Regions from separate parts of the Undibacterium sp. TC4M20W genome, predicted to be linked through region 1. Evidence: predicted binding sites of a transcription regulator. Region 1 holds the regulator's gene; each other region holds the start of a gene.

Region 1 (5,077 bases):
ATTCACGCCGCAAGGCTTGCCCAGACTGGCTGCGGCATCGGTACCGAGGGCTGGTGAGGCTGGCACATCCAGCGCACCAACCAGGACCATGTCATCGGCATTGCTGATCGCTTCGACCAGCATTTTCCCCATACGGCCAGAAGCCCCGGCCACGGCAATTTTGAGTGCAGTCATAAATATCTACTTCTCTCTTAGCTTATTTCTCTTTTTTCTTCGGCGCATCGGTCTCTATCACCGATTGCACGCGGTTCAGGCCCAAAGCGGATTCTGTAATACGTGCCAGATATTCTTTTTCAGTCGGCAAGTTACCGCCTTCAAACTTTGCTACCGTACCATCTTTGAAAAACACCGACACGCGGCTGGTGATACGTTCACCATTTGGCTTGGTCAGGCGGAAAGGATAATCCCAGCGGTCTTCATGGAACATATCGGTCAGCAAGGCTGTACCAAGGATAAAACGCACCTGCTCACGTGTCATACCTTCTTTTAACTGTGCCACCATTTCCTGGGAAACGAAGTTACCTTGCTGTATGGGAACGCGGTAAGGCGAAATAAAGGCCAGTACCTTGCCAAAACCGGTCGGCTCAACCACTTGCGCGCCATTTGCATCACTAGGTGTGCCTGATGTTGCATATACTGAAGTTCTGTCAGCCGATGACAGCAGGGGAATAGGTGTTGAACATGCTGTCAAAGAAGCCAGCACTACCAGACCCGCTACACGGCTCATCTTATTCCGCGTTAAACCTGAAAACAACAGTTGCATAGATAACCTCTTAATTGAGCAACAAGCCCTAAAACCCGATATCATAAAGCAGATAGCAATTTTTTGATCGAAAACATGACAAACAGCTCCCCAAACCTCAAAGCCAGCGGTCTGAAAGCCACTCTGCCCCGCCTGAAAATCCTGGAAATCTTCCAGAGCAGCAAGGTTCGTCATCTGACAGCAGAAGATGTATATAAGATCCTGCTCAATGAAAATATGGATGTCGGTCTGGCAACTGTGTACCGCGTCCTGACCCAGTTTGAACAGGCCGGACTGTTAAACCGGAATCATTTTGAGACTGGCAAAGCCATTTTTGAATTGAACGAGGGTTCACACCATGACCATCTGGTCTGCCTGGACTGTGGCCGTGTGGAAGAATTTTTTGACGAAGAAATCGAACAACGCCAGCAAACAGTCGCCCTGGAACGCGGCTTCAAGATTGCTGAACATGCACTGGCAATTTATGGCAATTGCACCAAGCCTAATTGCGAACACAAGGCTTGAATCGTAAGCGCAAAGCTTAAAGTAAAGAGAAATCCCCCAACTTTAGCCTGACAAGCGCACCCGGCCATAGCAACCCGGTGTGCGCTTTCCAGCTTAATTCCAGCCTATTTATTGATCTTGGCTACGACAGCCTCGACAGTTCCTATGATCTTTTGCGCATTGAATGGCTTGAGGATATAGCCGTGGATGCCATTCTTGACTACTTCCGTAATCGTATCCTGGTCTTTATTGGCTGTTACCATCAAAACCCTTGAGTCTGGCAACAATTCGCGGATGCGGGGCAGGATTTCAGTACCACTGATCTTGGGCATGACAATATCGAGCAAGATCAGGTCAGGTTTGAGTTTCACTGCCATTTCCAGGCCAGTGCCACCATCGGTAGCTTCGCCAACGACGTTATAACCCTCGCTGCGCAATATGACCCTGAGCACCTCGCGGGTGACATCATTATCATCAATCAATAAAATCTTAGCGTTTTTCTTTTCCATAGCAACCCTGTATGCGCATCAATGTTTGCTTGTTTTTGCTTATTTGCTTCGCTATTTCACACTGTATCTTAATGCTTTATTACTGACTAAGTGCATTAGATAATAATTTTGAAGTGATGTCTACGATGGGGATAACTCTTTCATAGGCCATGCGGGTAGGTCCTATGACACCCAGGGTACCCACTATCTTGCCGTTCACCCCATAGGGCGCTGTGACAATACTCATTTCTTCCATGGGTACCAGTTGTGATTCGCCGCCGATAAATATCTGCACACCAGTTGCCTTGCTGGATACATCAAGTAATTGCATGAGGCTGTTTTTTTGCTCGAACATATCAAACAGCTTGCGCAGGGAACTCATATTTGACGACAGGTCTTGCACATTCAGCAAATTACGCTCACCAGAGATAACGACCTCGTCATTATCCTCATCCATGGCATTGCTGCCCGCCTCTACCGCCGCCTGCATGAGCCTGGTCATATCATTTTGCAATTCCCGCAACTCACTGTTGATACGGGTGCGTGCGTCGGTAAAGCTCAAGCCACCAAAGTTCTGGTTCAGGTAATTGGCGGCCTGCACCAACTGCGTTGGCGTGTAATCAACATCGGTCAACAACAGACGGTTATGCACTTCGCCACCAGGTGCCACCACTACCAGCAAGATACGTTTTTCTGACAGGCGCAAGAATTCTACCTGCTGGAAAATCGACTCAGTACGCGGCGTCATGACGACACCGGCAAATTGTGACAAGGACGATAATATCTGCGCCGCGTTCGCAATCAGTTTTTGCGGCGACTGTGCATTCATATTTGATTGCAGGCTGGACTGCAGGCGCGAATCCATGGCTGCGCCATTCACATCTTGCACAGTAAGCAAGGTATCAACGAAAACGCGATAGCCCCTGGGCGTGGGGATACGGCCCGCAGAAGTATGCGGGCTTGCTACGAAGCCCATTTCTTCCAGGTCGGCCATGACGTTGCGTATCGTCGCCGGGGATAATTCCAGGCCAGATATTTTGGACAAGGCACGGGAACCCACAGGCTGGCCGTCGGCGATATAACGCTCGACCAGGGCTTTTAATAAAGTTTGTGCGCGGATATCTAGTTGCATGGTTTCATTTTATGCGTTCATGACTGACATGAACATAGAAAAATTCATAGCCATAGAGTCAGGTCATGCAGATTGGCAAATTCCGCATCCGGCTTGATATGCAGATGGCGCTCATCTTCAATTTTTAAACCCTGGCGGTTCATCCAGCCGCCTTTTAATCCCGCCTGTTGCGCACCTTGCACATCGAGCAATAAATCATCGCCAACATATAATACTTCTGCAGGTTCCAGGCCCAGCTCCTGGCAAGCGGCCAGGAATATCCTAGGGTCGGGCTTGGCACAGCCAAAACGATAGGCAGCGATAGACACCTTGAAGTGATGCGCCAGGCCTATCGCCTGCAAATCGGCAAAACCATTCGAGACTGTGCCTAGCAACAGTTTTTCTTGCAAAGCCTGCAAGGCGGGTTTGACATCGCTGTACAAATCGACTTTGTTACGGGCATCGGCAAAAACGGCCATGGCCTGGTCGGCTTTTTCGGCTTCCACGCCATGCTCATCAAAAACCTGTTTCAACAAGGTATGACGCAGAGCCCATAAATCGTATTGAAAACGCTGGTCGCTCGCTACCAGCAAATTCCTGCGCTCACGCAATTTTTCCACATTGTAATTTTGCGCCACAAGAGGTGCGTGTTCATGCAACCATTGCTGCAAAACGGATTCAGCATGACGAATAACTGGCGCAACCGGCCACAAAGTATCATCGAGGTCCAGCAAAACTGCTTTAATTGCCATAAAGAGCACTCATTCCATTCATAGATGCCCTAATTATGTTCTAATCTCAGGCATCATGTCACCCTACCTTTGTTTATGACAGTACAGGCCAAAACCATTGCACTTGTTGGAAAATCGAATGCGACAGGCATTGCTGACTCGATTAAGGAACTGGCCAATTTTCTCGCGAGCGCCGGACACCGCGTCGTCATCGAGGCAGAAACCGCGCAATATCTGCAGTTGAGCGAATTCAGCAGCATGCCCGTGCCTGAGATAGGCAAGCTGGCCGATGTCGCCATCGTCGTTGGCGGCGATGGCACCATGCTGGGCATAGCACGGCAACTGGCACCCTACAATATTCCTCTGATTGGTATCAACCAGGGCAGACTGGGTTTCATTACCGATATTGCACTTGACCGCATGATCCCTGTCATAACAGAAATGCTGGATGGCAAATATGTGTCCGAGCGCCGCAGCTTGTTGCAGGCCATCGTGACCCGCGATGGCAACCAGATTTTCAGTGGTGTGGCTTTCAATGACATCGTGGTCTCACGTGGTGCAGGCTCAGGGATGGTGGAATTACGTGTCGAGGTAGATGGACACTTCATGTATAACCAGCGCTCAGATGGTCTCATCGTTTCGACGCCGACAGGCTCCACTGCCTATGCCCTTTCTGCTGGCGGCCCGCTGCTGCACCCCAGCCTGTCAGGCATTGCGATGGTGCCAATTGCGCCGCATGCCTTGTCGAACCGGCCCATCGTCTTGCCAGACAGTAGCGAAATCGTCATCACCATCGTGGCCGGACGCGATATCAGCTTGAATTTTGATATGCAAAATTTTGCCAGCCTGCAGCATCAGGACAGGATTATCGTGAACCGTTCTGCCCATACGGTAACCTTCCTGCATCCTCCCGGCTGGAATTATTACAACACCTTGCGCGAGAAACTGCACTGGAATGAATATCCATCGGTAGAGGGTGCGCTGAATTAATTTTTTCGCCCACTCTTACAAACACAGAAGTCACAGGCTGTTGCTAAAATAGCGATTTCGCTATGCTGGCTGGTACTTTCCGGCACCATTTTCTTAACAAATTCCTTCATGTCTGCCCATTATGTTGCGCACGCTTGCCATACGAGATTTTGTCATTGTTGATACGCTGGAGTTGGAATTTTCTTCAGGCTTCAGTGTGCTGACCGGTGAAACCGGTGCGGGTAAGTCCATTTTGATCGATGCCCTGACCCTGGCCCTCGGTGGCCGGGGTGACGCCAGCATGGTAAGAGAATCTGCCAGCAAAACTGATATCAGTGCAGAATTTGCCGTCAATGAAACACTCGCCACCTGGCTCAAAGAACATGAATTCTTTGACCAGGATCAACCGCTGATCTTGCGGCGTACCATCGATAATGCAGGCCGTTCCAAGGCCTGGATCAATGGCATCACCGCCACTGCAGGGCAATTGCGCGAGATAGGCGACATGCTCGTAGATATCCATGGCCAGCAT
Region 2 (5,077 bases), on a different contig from region 1:
TCATCGCTTAATTGTTGCAGCGCCATATTTTCTCCAAAGCGGTTGTCTTGCTTGATGATGATGCCCGGCTTGTTGATGCATACGCAAGATCATTGCAAATATGAAACACAGAGCCGGAAATATGAAAATTTTCTTTCAGGTGCGGCAGTATCCAAGCGGCAGATGTTTTCTGTCAAGCAGACCGTGCAAAAATTCGTTGTCTTGTGTTATTTGCGATGATTCATAACAAAACGGGCATAAAAAGTGGAGATTCACACATGAATTGCGCATTTGTTCCACACAGGATTGTAAATTGTATAAACAATAAAAAAACCCCGCAACTTGCGTTGCGGGGTTTTGAGCAATGCGGCTCTCGGTGAGATTATTGAGAGCAGCTAGCAGCTATTACATCATGCCGCCCATACCACCCATACCGCCCATGCCACCCATATCACCACCACCCATGCCGCCTGCTTTGTCTTCAGACAATTCAGCAACCAGAGCGTCAGTAGTCAGGATCAGGCCAGCAACAGACGCTGCATTTTGCAATGCAGAGCGAGTTACTTTAGCTGGATCCAGGATACCCATTTCTATCATGTCGCCGTATGTGTCATTGGCAGCATTGAAACCGTAGTTGCCTTTGCCATTGATGATGGCGTTCACAACAACGCTAGGTTCGCCACCGGCGTTAGCAACGATTTCACGCAGAGGTGCTTCGATTGCTTTCAGAACCAGTTTGATACCTGCTTCTTGATCTGGATTGTCGCCTTTGATGTCGCCAGCAGCTTGACGTGCGCGCAGCAGGGCAACGCCACCGCCAGGAACAACGCCTTCTTCTACGGCAGCGCGAGTTGCATGCAGAGCATCTTCAACGCGTGCTTTTTTCTCTTTCATTTCAACTTCAGTTGCAGCACCAACCTTGATCACAGCAACGCCGCCTGCCAGTTTGGCAACGCGTTCTTGCAGTTTTTCACGGTCGTAGTCAGAAGTTGCTTCTTCGATTTGCGCGCGGATTTGTTTAACGCGTGCTTCGATACCGACAGCCTGGCCAGCGCCATCGATTACTGTCGTGTTTTCTTTACCGATTTCGATGCGTTTGGCTTGACCCAGATCAGCCAGAGTTGCTTTTTCCAGTGTCAGGCCAACTTCTTCAGCAATCACTTGACCACCGGTCAGGATAGCGATGTCTTCCAGCATGGCTTTGCGACGGTCACCGAAGCCTGGAGCTTTAACAGCTGCAGTTTTCAGGATGCCACGGATGTTGTTCACAACCAGAGTTGCCAGCGCTTCGCCATCAACATCTTCAGCGATGATCAACAGTGGGCGGCCGGATTTTGCAACTTGTTCCAATACTGGCAGCAGATCACGGATGTTCGAGATTTTTTTGTCGAACAACAGGATGAACGGGTTTTCCAGGATAACGGATTGTTTTTCTGGATTGTTGATGAAGTATGGTGACAGGTAGCCACGGTCAAACTGCATACCTTCAACGATGTCGAGTTCGTTATCCAGGGATTTGCCGTCTTCAACAGTGATCACGCCTTCTTTGCCGACTTTGTCCATTGCTTTTGCAATGATATCGCCGATGTTGGCATCGGAGTTAGCAGAGATGGAACCAACTTGAGCGATTTCTTTGTTGGTTGTTGTAGGCTTGGACAGAGTTTTGATTTCAGCAACGATGGCTGTCACCGCTTTGTCGATACCGCGTTTCAAGTCAGTTGGGTTGAAGCCAGCTGCTACATATTTGAAACCTTCGCGAACGATGGCCTGTGCCAGAACTGTCGCTGTGGTTGTACCGTCACCAGCGTTGTCAGAAGTGCGGGAAGCCACTTCTTTCACCAGTTGTGCACCCATGTTTTCCAGCTTGTCTTTCAGTTCGATTTCTTTAGCTACAGAAACACCGTCTTTGGTGACTGTAGGCGCGCCAAAAGAGCGTTCCAGAACGACGTTACGGCCTTTAGGGCCCAGAGTTACTTTAACTGCGTTCGCCAGGATGTTGACGCCATTGACGATCTTCGCACGTGCGTCATCGCCAAAAATTACTTGTTTAGCTGCCATATTAATTCTCCGAATTCTTTAATTGATATCGTGGATGTCGATTACTTCTGTACGACCGCGAAGATATCTTCTTCACGCATCACCAGAACTTCGTTGCCGTCAACTTTGACAGCCTGACCAGAATATTTACCGAACAAAACGCGGTCGCCAACTTTAACGTCCAGGGCGCGAACTGTACCGTTGTCCAGCAATTTGCCAGGACCAACTGCCAGTACTTCACCTTGATCTGGCTTTTCAGCAGCAGCGTCAGGCAGAACGATACCGGATGCAGTCTTTGTTTCTTGATCCAGGCGTTTCACGATCAGGCGATCGTGCAGGGGACGAAGGTTCATACAAGCTCCTTTAAATTTTGCGAGTAATTACTATTGGAATTCAATTAGCTGGAGAGGGACTCGTTAGCACTCTCTCTCAACGAGTGCTAAGTATATGGGCGGGGGGATGGCTTTTCAAGGGCTAAAGTTTGGCCTGAAAAAATAATAATGTTGCAGTTTGATAAATTGAACTAAAAAACATATTTAAAATCAAACAATTAGCGGGATGTCTTCACTCTGTTTAGAAGAATTTCAGTTGTTTAGAAGAATCTCAGTTGTTTAGTCGGCACTTTGTGGAATGTCGAGTAAGTTGTCTGTTATCTAAAGAATGGATTATGTCGTTCTGTTAAGTAATTTCATTTTTAATAATGTATTGCTCCATCTTTGCATTATTGTTTAATTAACCTGATTCGGGTTTTGCCTGATGATTAGATTGAGCGCAGGCTCGATTTTGAGAAGTATTTCAATGAATTTTTTAAAAAAATTATTTGGTCAAAAGACTTTGACGCAGGATGTGCTGGTATTGGAAAATTATTATCAGGACAACCATTTTCCCAAAGTCGCTTCACTTGCCGATATTTATTATTGCTTTCGCCTGATTCTGGGGAGAAATCCAAATCCCGAAGAATGCCGGGGACATTCCGGCATGAGTGGCGTGGATCTAGATAAAGTTGTCAAGTCATATGTTCAGTCCGTGGAGTTTCAGAACAGGAATTTATTGGTTTCACAGGCCCAAAATATTGCTGAACGACAGATCGAAGGATTCAGGATTTATGTGGACCTGGACGATCATGCCGTTGGTGTACATATGGCAAACGCTTCGTACGAGCCGCATGTAACAAGCATTTTTAAGCAATACGTCAAGCCTGGAATGCGGGTTCTTGATATAGGCGCAAATATTGGATACTTTTCTTTATTGGCGGCAAGTCTTGTTGGTGATTCTGGCAAAGTGTTTGCAGTCGAGCCCAATGCCGAGAATTGCAAATTACTGGAGGCAAGCAAGAAATTGAATTCATACGCGCAAATTTCTGTGTTGCAATTTGCTGCAGGCAGATCTTGTGGCTTGTTATCGTTGAATACTTCATACAGCAACGGCACTACTTCGACCTTGAGTGATGACATGACATTGTTGCGGGCTAGCCGGACTGTCGCCGCCATGAAGCTGGACGACTACAGAGGTCTTGATGGTGGTGTCGATTTCATCAAGATTGATATTGAAGGCGCCGAATACAATGCTTTATTCGGTGCGCGTAATCTGCTGGAGCGTTGCAAACCTTTGATCATCAGTGAGTTTTCACCTACTGCAATGCCGGCTATCAGTGGTGTCGATGGGCGCGAATATCTGAAGTTCCTTGATACTCTGGCTTATGACATCAGCGTGATTGCTTTGGATGGTTCACTCCAGCATTGCGGTGCTGATCACGACAAAGTCATGGATGCATTCGTCAGCTCAGGTGTGGATCACATCGATATTTTTGCAACCCCAAGATAGTTTGCAAGCAGGCATCCCATCCCTGCCATTCTCAACATTTCAATGACAGGCATCCCCGGCATTACACTATCGTTAATGCCAGCGGTGCGGTCAGGGCTGTATAAGCATCATTATATAAATACCAAAGCATGTAGTTGCCGGTGGTCAGGTTAGCTGTATTGAGCGTGAGATTGCCCTGCATGCTGCTGGCATATTGCCAGGCCAATGAATTGGCCGTGCCTGGTACCACACCGGCGGCGTATACACCTATCCAGTTTTTTGTGCTGAGCTGTGCCTGTGGTACCTCGTAGGTGACCGTGATGTTGCTGCCTCTTGCTATCTGTGGTGTGCTGCTGCTGAGGCGGGCTGTGCTGCGTTTCCCGCCTATGCGGGGGTCGCAACGGCTGTTAAAATTATTATTTGCCGTTGCTTCGATATGGCCAGCCAGCCTGTGCAGGAATTGAGCGTCGTTGCTGCTACTCACACTGAAGTCATACCAGCCAAAACTGTTGCTCAGGCTATAGTCGAGCCGCAAACTTTGTCCGGCTACCAGGGTGTGCATGCTTGACAAGCTGCCATAGGCATTGTCGCTGATGATCAGCGTGCAAGTCTGGCTACTGTCTGTATTGGACAGGGTCAGCACGAGCTTGCCGTTGACAGTGTCATGCATAGTCTGCACTTCAGGCCTGTTTGTGGCGGTGCTGCTGCCCCGGCATTCGCGCATGAAGCCATTGGGCCCATAGACTGCGAGGTGATAACTGTCACCGCTCCAGTTCCAGACTTCTTTCTGTATCTGCTTGCCAGCTTCGACTGTGTAATACCATGGACCATCTGTGCGGGCTCTGGAGTACACGATGAAGGCGGCGCCCGTAGTACCAGTGTTGGTGAAGCTGACTTCAAGCTGTTTGCTGGCATTCTGGCGGGTTTGTACTGCCAGCTCATACGACAGGCGACAGGCTGGGCGTGGGCCCTGCAGCGCCTGATAAGACTCTTGCTGCGGCTGGATCTGGTTGACTGGAGGTACCGGATAAGGCTTGCCATTAACCGGCACATAGGCGGCAGTTTTAGGGACGGTGGCAGGCCAGTTCTGGTCAGGCGACTTGAAGTCAAATGCCGACGTCAGGTCACCGCAGACAGTGCGCCGCCATGGCGATATCTGGTTACAACTGACTGCAGCCCGGTTTTTACCCAGACCATTGACCAGCCACTCTTCAAGAAAGCGTAACTTTGAGGTGTGATCAAATAACTGAGAGCAGAC
Region 3 (5,077 bases), on a different contig from region 1:
CCCAGCTCGCCGTATTTTGCGCAGTGATCGGCATGTTCCTGGCTACGCCAGACTTGCCGGACTGGCGCGTGGTTGTTGCCGCCACCGTCGGTATCTGGCTGCTGGCTGGTGCGGCTTTTGCCGTAAATTGCCTGGTGGAAAAAGAAATTGATTCTCGCATGGCAAGAACTGCACGCCGCGCCACAGCCCAAGGTGAAATCACTGTGCCGCAAACCCTGGTGTTCTCTGGTGTCATCGGTGGCATGGGCATGTGGGTTTTGTATACTATGGTCAATCCCCTGACCATGTGGCTGACTTTTGCTACCTTTGTTGGCTATGCTGTCATTTACACCATCATCCTGAAACCGGCAACACCGCAGAACATCGTCATCGGTGGTTTGTCAGGTGCCATGCCACCGGCGCTGGGCTGGGCAGCTGTGGCAAACGATGTGCCCATGCAGGCCTGGTTGCTGGTATTGATCATCTTTGTCTGGACGCCACCGCATTTTTGGGCGTTGGCCATGTACAGGCGCGATGATTACGCGCGTTCCGGCCTGCCGATGTTGCCGATTACCCATGGCCTGGAATTTACCCGCTTCCACATCTGGCTGTATACGATAGCGCTGTTTGCCACCACCATGCTGCCCTATGCGGTGCACATGAGCGGCCTGATTTATCTGGTCAGCGCGATTATTCTGGGCCTGATCTTCCTGTGGTATGCATGGCGCATTTACAAGCACTATGATGATGTACTGGCACGCAAGACTTTTGCCTATTCCATTATCTACCTGTCCCTGCTGTTTGCAGCCTTGTTGATTGATCACTATATCAAGCTATGAAAATTCTGAAGCACCTGGCCAGCATGCTGATGGCTCTGAGCCTGCTTGCTTGCGCCCCGGCCCAGGAAAAATTCAATAACACCGATCTGACCGGCCTTGATTACGCCAAAGACTTTGCCCTGACAGATCACAATGGCAAGCCGCGCACCCTGGCAGATTTCAAGGGCAAGGCGGTAGTCATCTTCTTTGGCTATACCCAATGCCCGGATGTCTGCCCGACCACCATGGCAGAAATGGCGAGTGTCATGAAATTACTGGGCCCGGATGCCGACAAGGTGCAAGTCTTGTTTGTGACCCTGGACCCTGAACGCGATACCCAGGCTTTGCTGGCCAACTATGTGCCCAATTTTGATAAGCGCTTCCTGGGTTTGTATGGCGATGCTGCCGCAACGGCCAAAGTTGCCAAAGAATTCAAAGTGTTTTATCAAAAGGTAGAAGGCAAAACACCCGGCAGCTATACCATGGACCATACGGCAGGCAGTTATGTATTTGATCCTCAGGGGCGCATCCGTTTATTCTTGCGCCATGGACAGGGAGCAGAGCCTGTCGCTCATGATTTGAAAATCCTGTTGAAGTAAAGCGGCAGACAATACCAAGCAGACGTCATTCAGGCCACGAAATGAGCGGCGAAATTGGCCACGAAACCGACCACGAATAGTCCCGCGCTTGATCACAAAAATGACCACAAAGCCGCTGGACAAAACAAAAGGCACTCTCGCGAGTGCCTTTTTCTTTTGTTACAGCCTATTTTGATTATGCAAAACTGCTGAGGCTGCCCTTCATTTTTTTCAGCGCTGCGCTTTCGATCTGACGTATGCGTTCGGCAGACACGCCGTATTCATCGGCCAGTTCGTGCAGGGTAGAGCCTGTACCATCATCATTTTTCAACCAGCGTGATTCTATGATATGGCGTGAGCGTGCATCCAGCTTGGACAATGCAGATTCCAGGCCTTCGCTTTGCAGACGGTCATACTGGCGCGTTTCCAGAACACGGGTAGGCTCGTCGGATTCAGTCTTCAGATAAGCGATAGGAGCGAATTTTTCATCGTCATCATCCGTCGGTGCATCCAGAGCAATATCATGGCCGGACAAACGCATTTCCATTTCGATGACTTCTTCGCGTTTGACATCCAGCGTTGATGCCAGGGCATCAATTTGCTTTGGTGTCATCGCGTCCAGGCCTTCTTTATGGCTGCGCAGGTTAAAGAACAGTTTGCGCTGGGCTTTGGTCGTTGCTACTTTGACCAGGCGCCAGTTTTTCAAAATGTACTCATGCATTTCAGCCTTGATCCAGTGCATGGCATAGGACACCAGACGTACGCCCTGGTCAGGGTCAAAGCGTTTAACGGCTTTCATCAGGCCGATATTGCCTTCCTGGATCAGGTCAGCATGGGGCAAGCCATAGCCGAGGTAACCGCGGGCGATGGAGACGACCAGGCGCAAATGTGACATAACCAGTTGCTGCGCAGCAGCCAGATCATTGTCATTACGTAATTTGTTCGCAAAGTCTATCTCTTCCTGATGCGTGAGCATAGGCAGACGATTGACTGCAGAAATATAGGCATCAATATTACCCAGCGTGCCACTAAAACCTAGAGCCAGCGCTGTGCTGTCTGTTGCAGGGATCAATTGTGTAGATGTAGTTGCCATTTTTCCTCCTTATTGCTGCCTTAAGAGTATCAATTACTCCTTTTGGCACTTTCAAGTTCCTATATTAGCACTCTCTTGAGAAGAGTGCTAATACTCAGATTCTATGAAGTTCATCAAATAAATCTATTGAAAAACAAGCATTCATTTGCAACATGTATAGTGCTTAGATAGATGCCCGGGTGGAAAGTTGCAATCAATTCGCTGCAAATTGTAAAAGCCTTTTGCAAAAATCACGATGCGCAGACTGCTGCAATGGTGCACGATCACTAGCGACTATTAGAGATACTAGCGATTACCAATGATCATCGAGTACCAGCAAGCAGTCAGCACTATGAAGACGAAGCAAGAACAGATTTATTGTGCGCTTATTGAGCAAAATTGAGCAAATAGCGCGAAGAACTCAGCTTGCGCGCGCCAATTGCCTTCTTACCGACAGAAAAACACCAACCAGCCCAAGCAACATGCTAACAGCCAGTAGTATGGCGCTCTGTACGATACCCAACGGAGCAAGGTGAAATTCCGATGCATATAATTTAGCAAATTCTGCAATTGCCTTGTTCAAGGGTTGCAGGGACGCCGCGATCAGGCCCAGTGCGAGGCCGCCTGCAAGCAAGCCCAGCAAGGCGCCGGTATAGTAATAAGGCTTGTGGATGAAACTATTGGTCGCCCCCAGCAGGCGCGATACGGCAATTTCTGCCCTGTGCGAAATCACCTGCAGACGGGTGGCATTAAATACCACCACGATCACCACCACACCCAGAGTGGCAGCCAGGAACAACAAACCTAGCTGCATGATTTGCACCAGTGCTGCCAGGCGCTTGACCCAGGCAGAATCGAGTTGCACGACATCGACATCCTGCATTTGCTTTATTTCTTCGACCAGCGCCTCTATCTTGCCAGCATCACTATTCGACATGGACAAGACATAGGCGTCAGGCAGAGGATTGCCGCCGAGGGTAGATAAGACTTCTGCCAGATTGGATGATTGCTCAAGGCTGGCCAGGGCCTTGTCCTTGGGGACGAAGTTCAGGTTGGCCGTGATGTTTTTCTCTTTCAGCAATTTTTTCAGCGGTATCGACAAGGCTGTGGCAGTTGCCCTTGGGGTGTCCGGGCTGACGAAAATGCTGATTTCAGGTTCTATTGATAATTGCGAAGAAATGGGACGTATATTTTCCAGTAAGGTCAGGCCAGCGATGGGCAAGGCCAGCGCGATCGCCACGACCAGCACATTGAACAAGAAATTACCCGGGCTGCCACGCAAATGGCCGAACGCGCTCTTGATGGCGAACAAGTGTTGACGAAACCAGTTGGTCATGAATTCTTCCTTGTTATTCTGTACTGCAGGATCAGGCGGCCAGCGAGGATTTCCAGGTACTGACTACCTGGCCCTGGCTCAGGTAAATCACGCGGCTGGCCTGATCGAGAAATTGTTCATCATGGCTGGAGATAATGCAGGTCACACCGGCGCTCTGGAAAGCCTTCAGTGCTCCCAGCACCTTGTTGGCATTGTCACGGTCCAGAAAGGCGGTAGGTTCATCCGCCAGAATAATCTGTGGCCGGTTGACGATGGCACGGGCTATCGCCACCCGCTGCTGCTCACCACCAGACAGTGCCAGCGGCAGGGAATAAGCCTTGTCTGGCAGGCCAACTTTTTCCAGCGCTATGCGGGCACGGGTCTCAGCTTCAGCGTGTGAAGCGCCGGTGACGATGATGGGCAGCATGACATTCGCCAGTACATGGCGGTCAGTCAGTAATTTCTGGTCTTGCAAAATCAGGCCCAGCTTGCGGCGCAGATAAGGCAGGCTGCTGGTTTTGAGTTTGCCTATGTCCTGGCCATTGACCTTGACATGGCCTGCCGTCGGTTTTTCTATCCCTGCAATCATCTTCAGCAAGGTAGATTTACCGGCACCAGACGGGCCAGTCAGGAAAATCAATTCACCGGCAGCAATTGATAATGAAACATCCTTGAGTGCATAAACATCTTGCGAATACTGTTTGCTGACGTGTTCAAATTCAATCATGATCGCGTTTGGCCTTTTTTTGTGCAATTAACTGAGCAGGGCGTCAACAAATTCCTGGGCGTTAAATGGTTGCAAATCTTCAATCTGCTCGCCTATACCGATGAAATACACAGGCACAGGGCGGTTCTTGGCGATTGCTGCCAGCACGCCACCTTTGGCAGTACCATCGAGCTTGGTGATGACCAGGCCAGTCAGTTGCAGGGCATCGTCAAAGGCCTTGACCTGGGCCAGTGCATTCTGGCCAGTATTGCCGTCGATGATGAGCAAGACTTCTTGCGGCGCGCCATCCATGCCTTTGGCGATAACACGTTTGATCTTCTTCAATTCTTCCATCAGATGCAACTGGGTAGGCAGGCGGCCAGCCGTATCTACCATGACTACATCAGTGCCACGAGCACGGGCAGATGCTACTGCATCAAACGCGACTGCCGCCGGATCGCCGGATTCTTGCGAGATCACCGTGACATTATTGCGCTCGCCCCAGATCGTCAGTTGTTCACGTGCTGCTGCGCGGAAGGTGTCGCCCGCAGCCAGCAAAACCGATTGCTGATGGGTTTGCATATGCTTGGCCAGCTTGCCTATGGTCGT

Evidence for each region. Region 1 encodes HrcA, which represses chaperone genes, less so after heat shock. Its sites were predicted from a motif close to TTAGCACTCNNNNNNNNNGAGTGCTAA; they were not measured.
Region 2: the regulator HrcA is predicted to act here: its motif matches at 2,433-2,459, upstream of groES (co-chaperone GroES).
Region 3: the regulator HrcA is predicted to act here: its motif matches at 2,533-2,559, upstream of rpoH (RNA polymerase sigma factor RpoH).

What each region holds. Positions count from the first base shown of each region.
Region 1 covers NZ_JBMPPI010000002.1:210,766-215,842, forward strand. Annotated here, with positions in the region: gene dapB (4-hydroxy-tetrahydrodipicolinate reductase) at 1-174, opposite strand, end outside; gene ACO0LL_RS03475 (outer membrane protein assembly factor BamE) at 197-727, opposite strand; gene fur (ferric iron uptake transcriptional regulator) at 839-1,267, shown strand; gene ACO0LL_RS03485 (response regulator) at 1,372-1,755, opposite strand; gene hrcA (heat-inducible transcriptional repressor HrcA) at 1,835-2,866, opposite strand; gene ACO0LL_RS03495 (HAD family hydrolase) at 2,911-3,597, opposite strand; gene ACO0LL_RS03500 (NAD kinase) at 3,673-4,566, shown strand; gene recN (DNA repair protein RecN) at 4,688-5,077, shown strand, end outside.
Region 2 covers NZ_JBMPPI010000023.1:77,415-82,491, reverse strand. Annotated here, with positions in the region: gene ACO0LL_RS22580 (OPT family oligopeptide transporter) at 1-26, opposite strand, end outside; gene groL (chaperonin GroEL) at 385-2,037, opposite strand; gene groES (co-chaperone GroES) at 2,079-2,369, opposite strand; gene ACO0LL_RS22565 (FkbM family methyltransferase) at 2,815-3,840, shown strand; gene ACO0LL_RS22560 (phosphocholine-specific phospholipase C) at 3,902-5,077, opposite strand, start outside.
Region 3 covers NZ_JBMPPI010000004.1:250,917-255,993, forward strand. Annotated here, with positions in the region: gene cyoE (heme o synthase) at 1-818, shown strand, start outside; gene ACO0LL_RS07470 (SCO family protein) at 815-1,396, shown strand; gene rpoH (RNA polymerase sigma factor RpoH) at 1,572-2,468, opposite strand; gene ACO0LL_RS07480 (cell division protein FtsX) at 2,869-3,783, opposite strand; gene ACO0LL_RS07485 (cell division ATP-binding protein FtsE) at 3,815-4,489, opposite strand; gene ftsY (signal recognition particle-docking protein FtsY) at 4,517-5,077, opposite strand, start outside.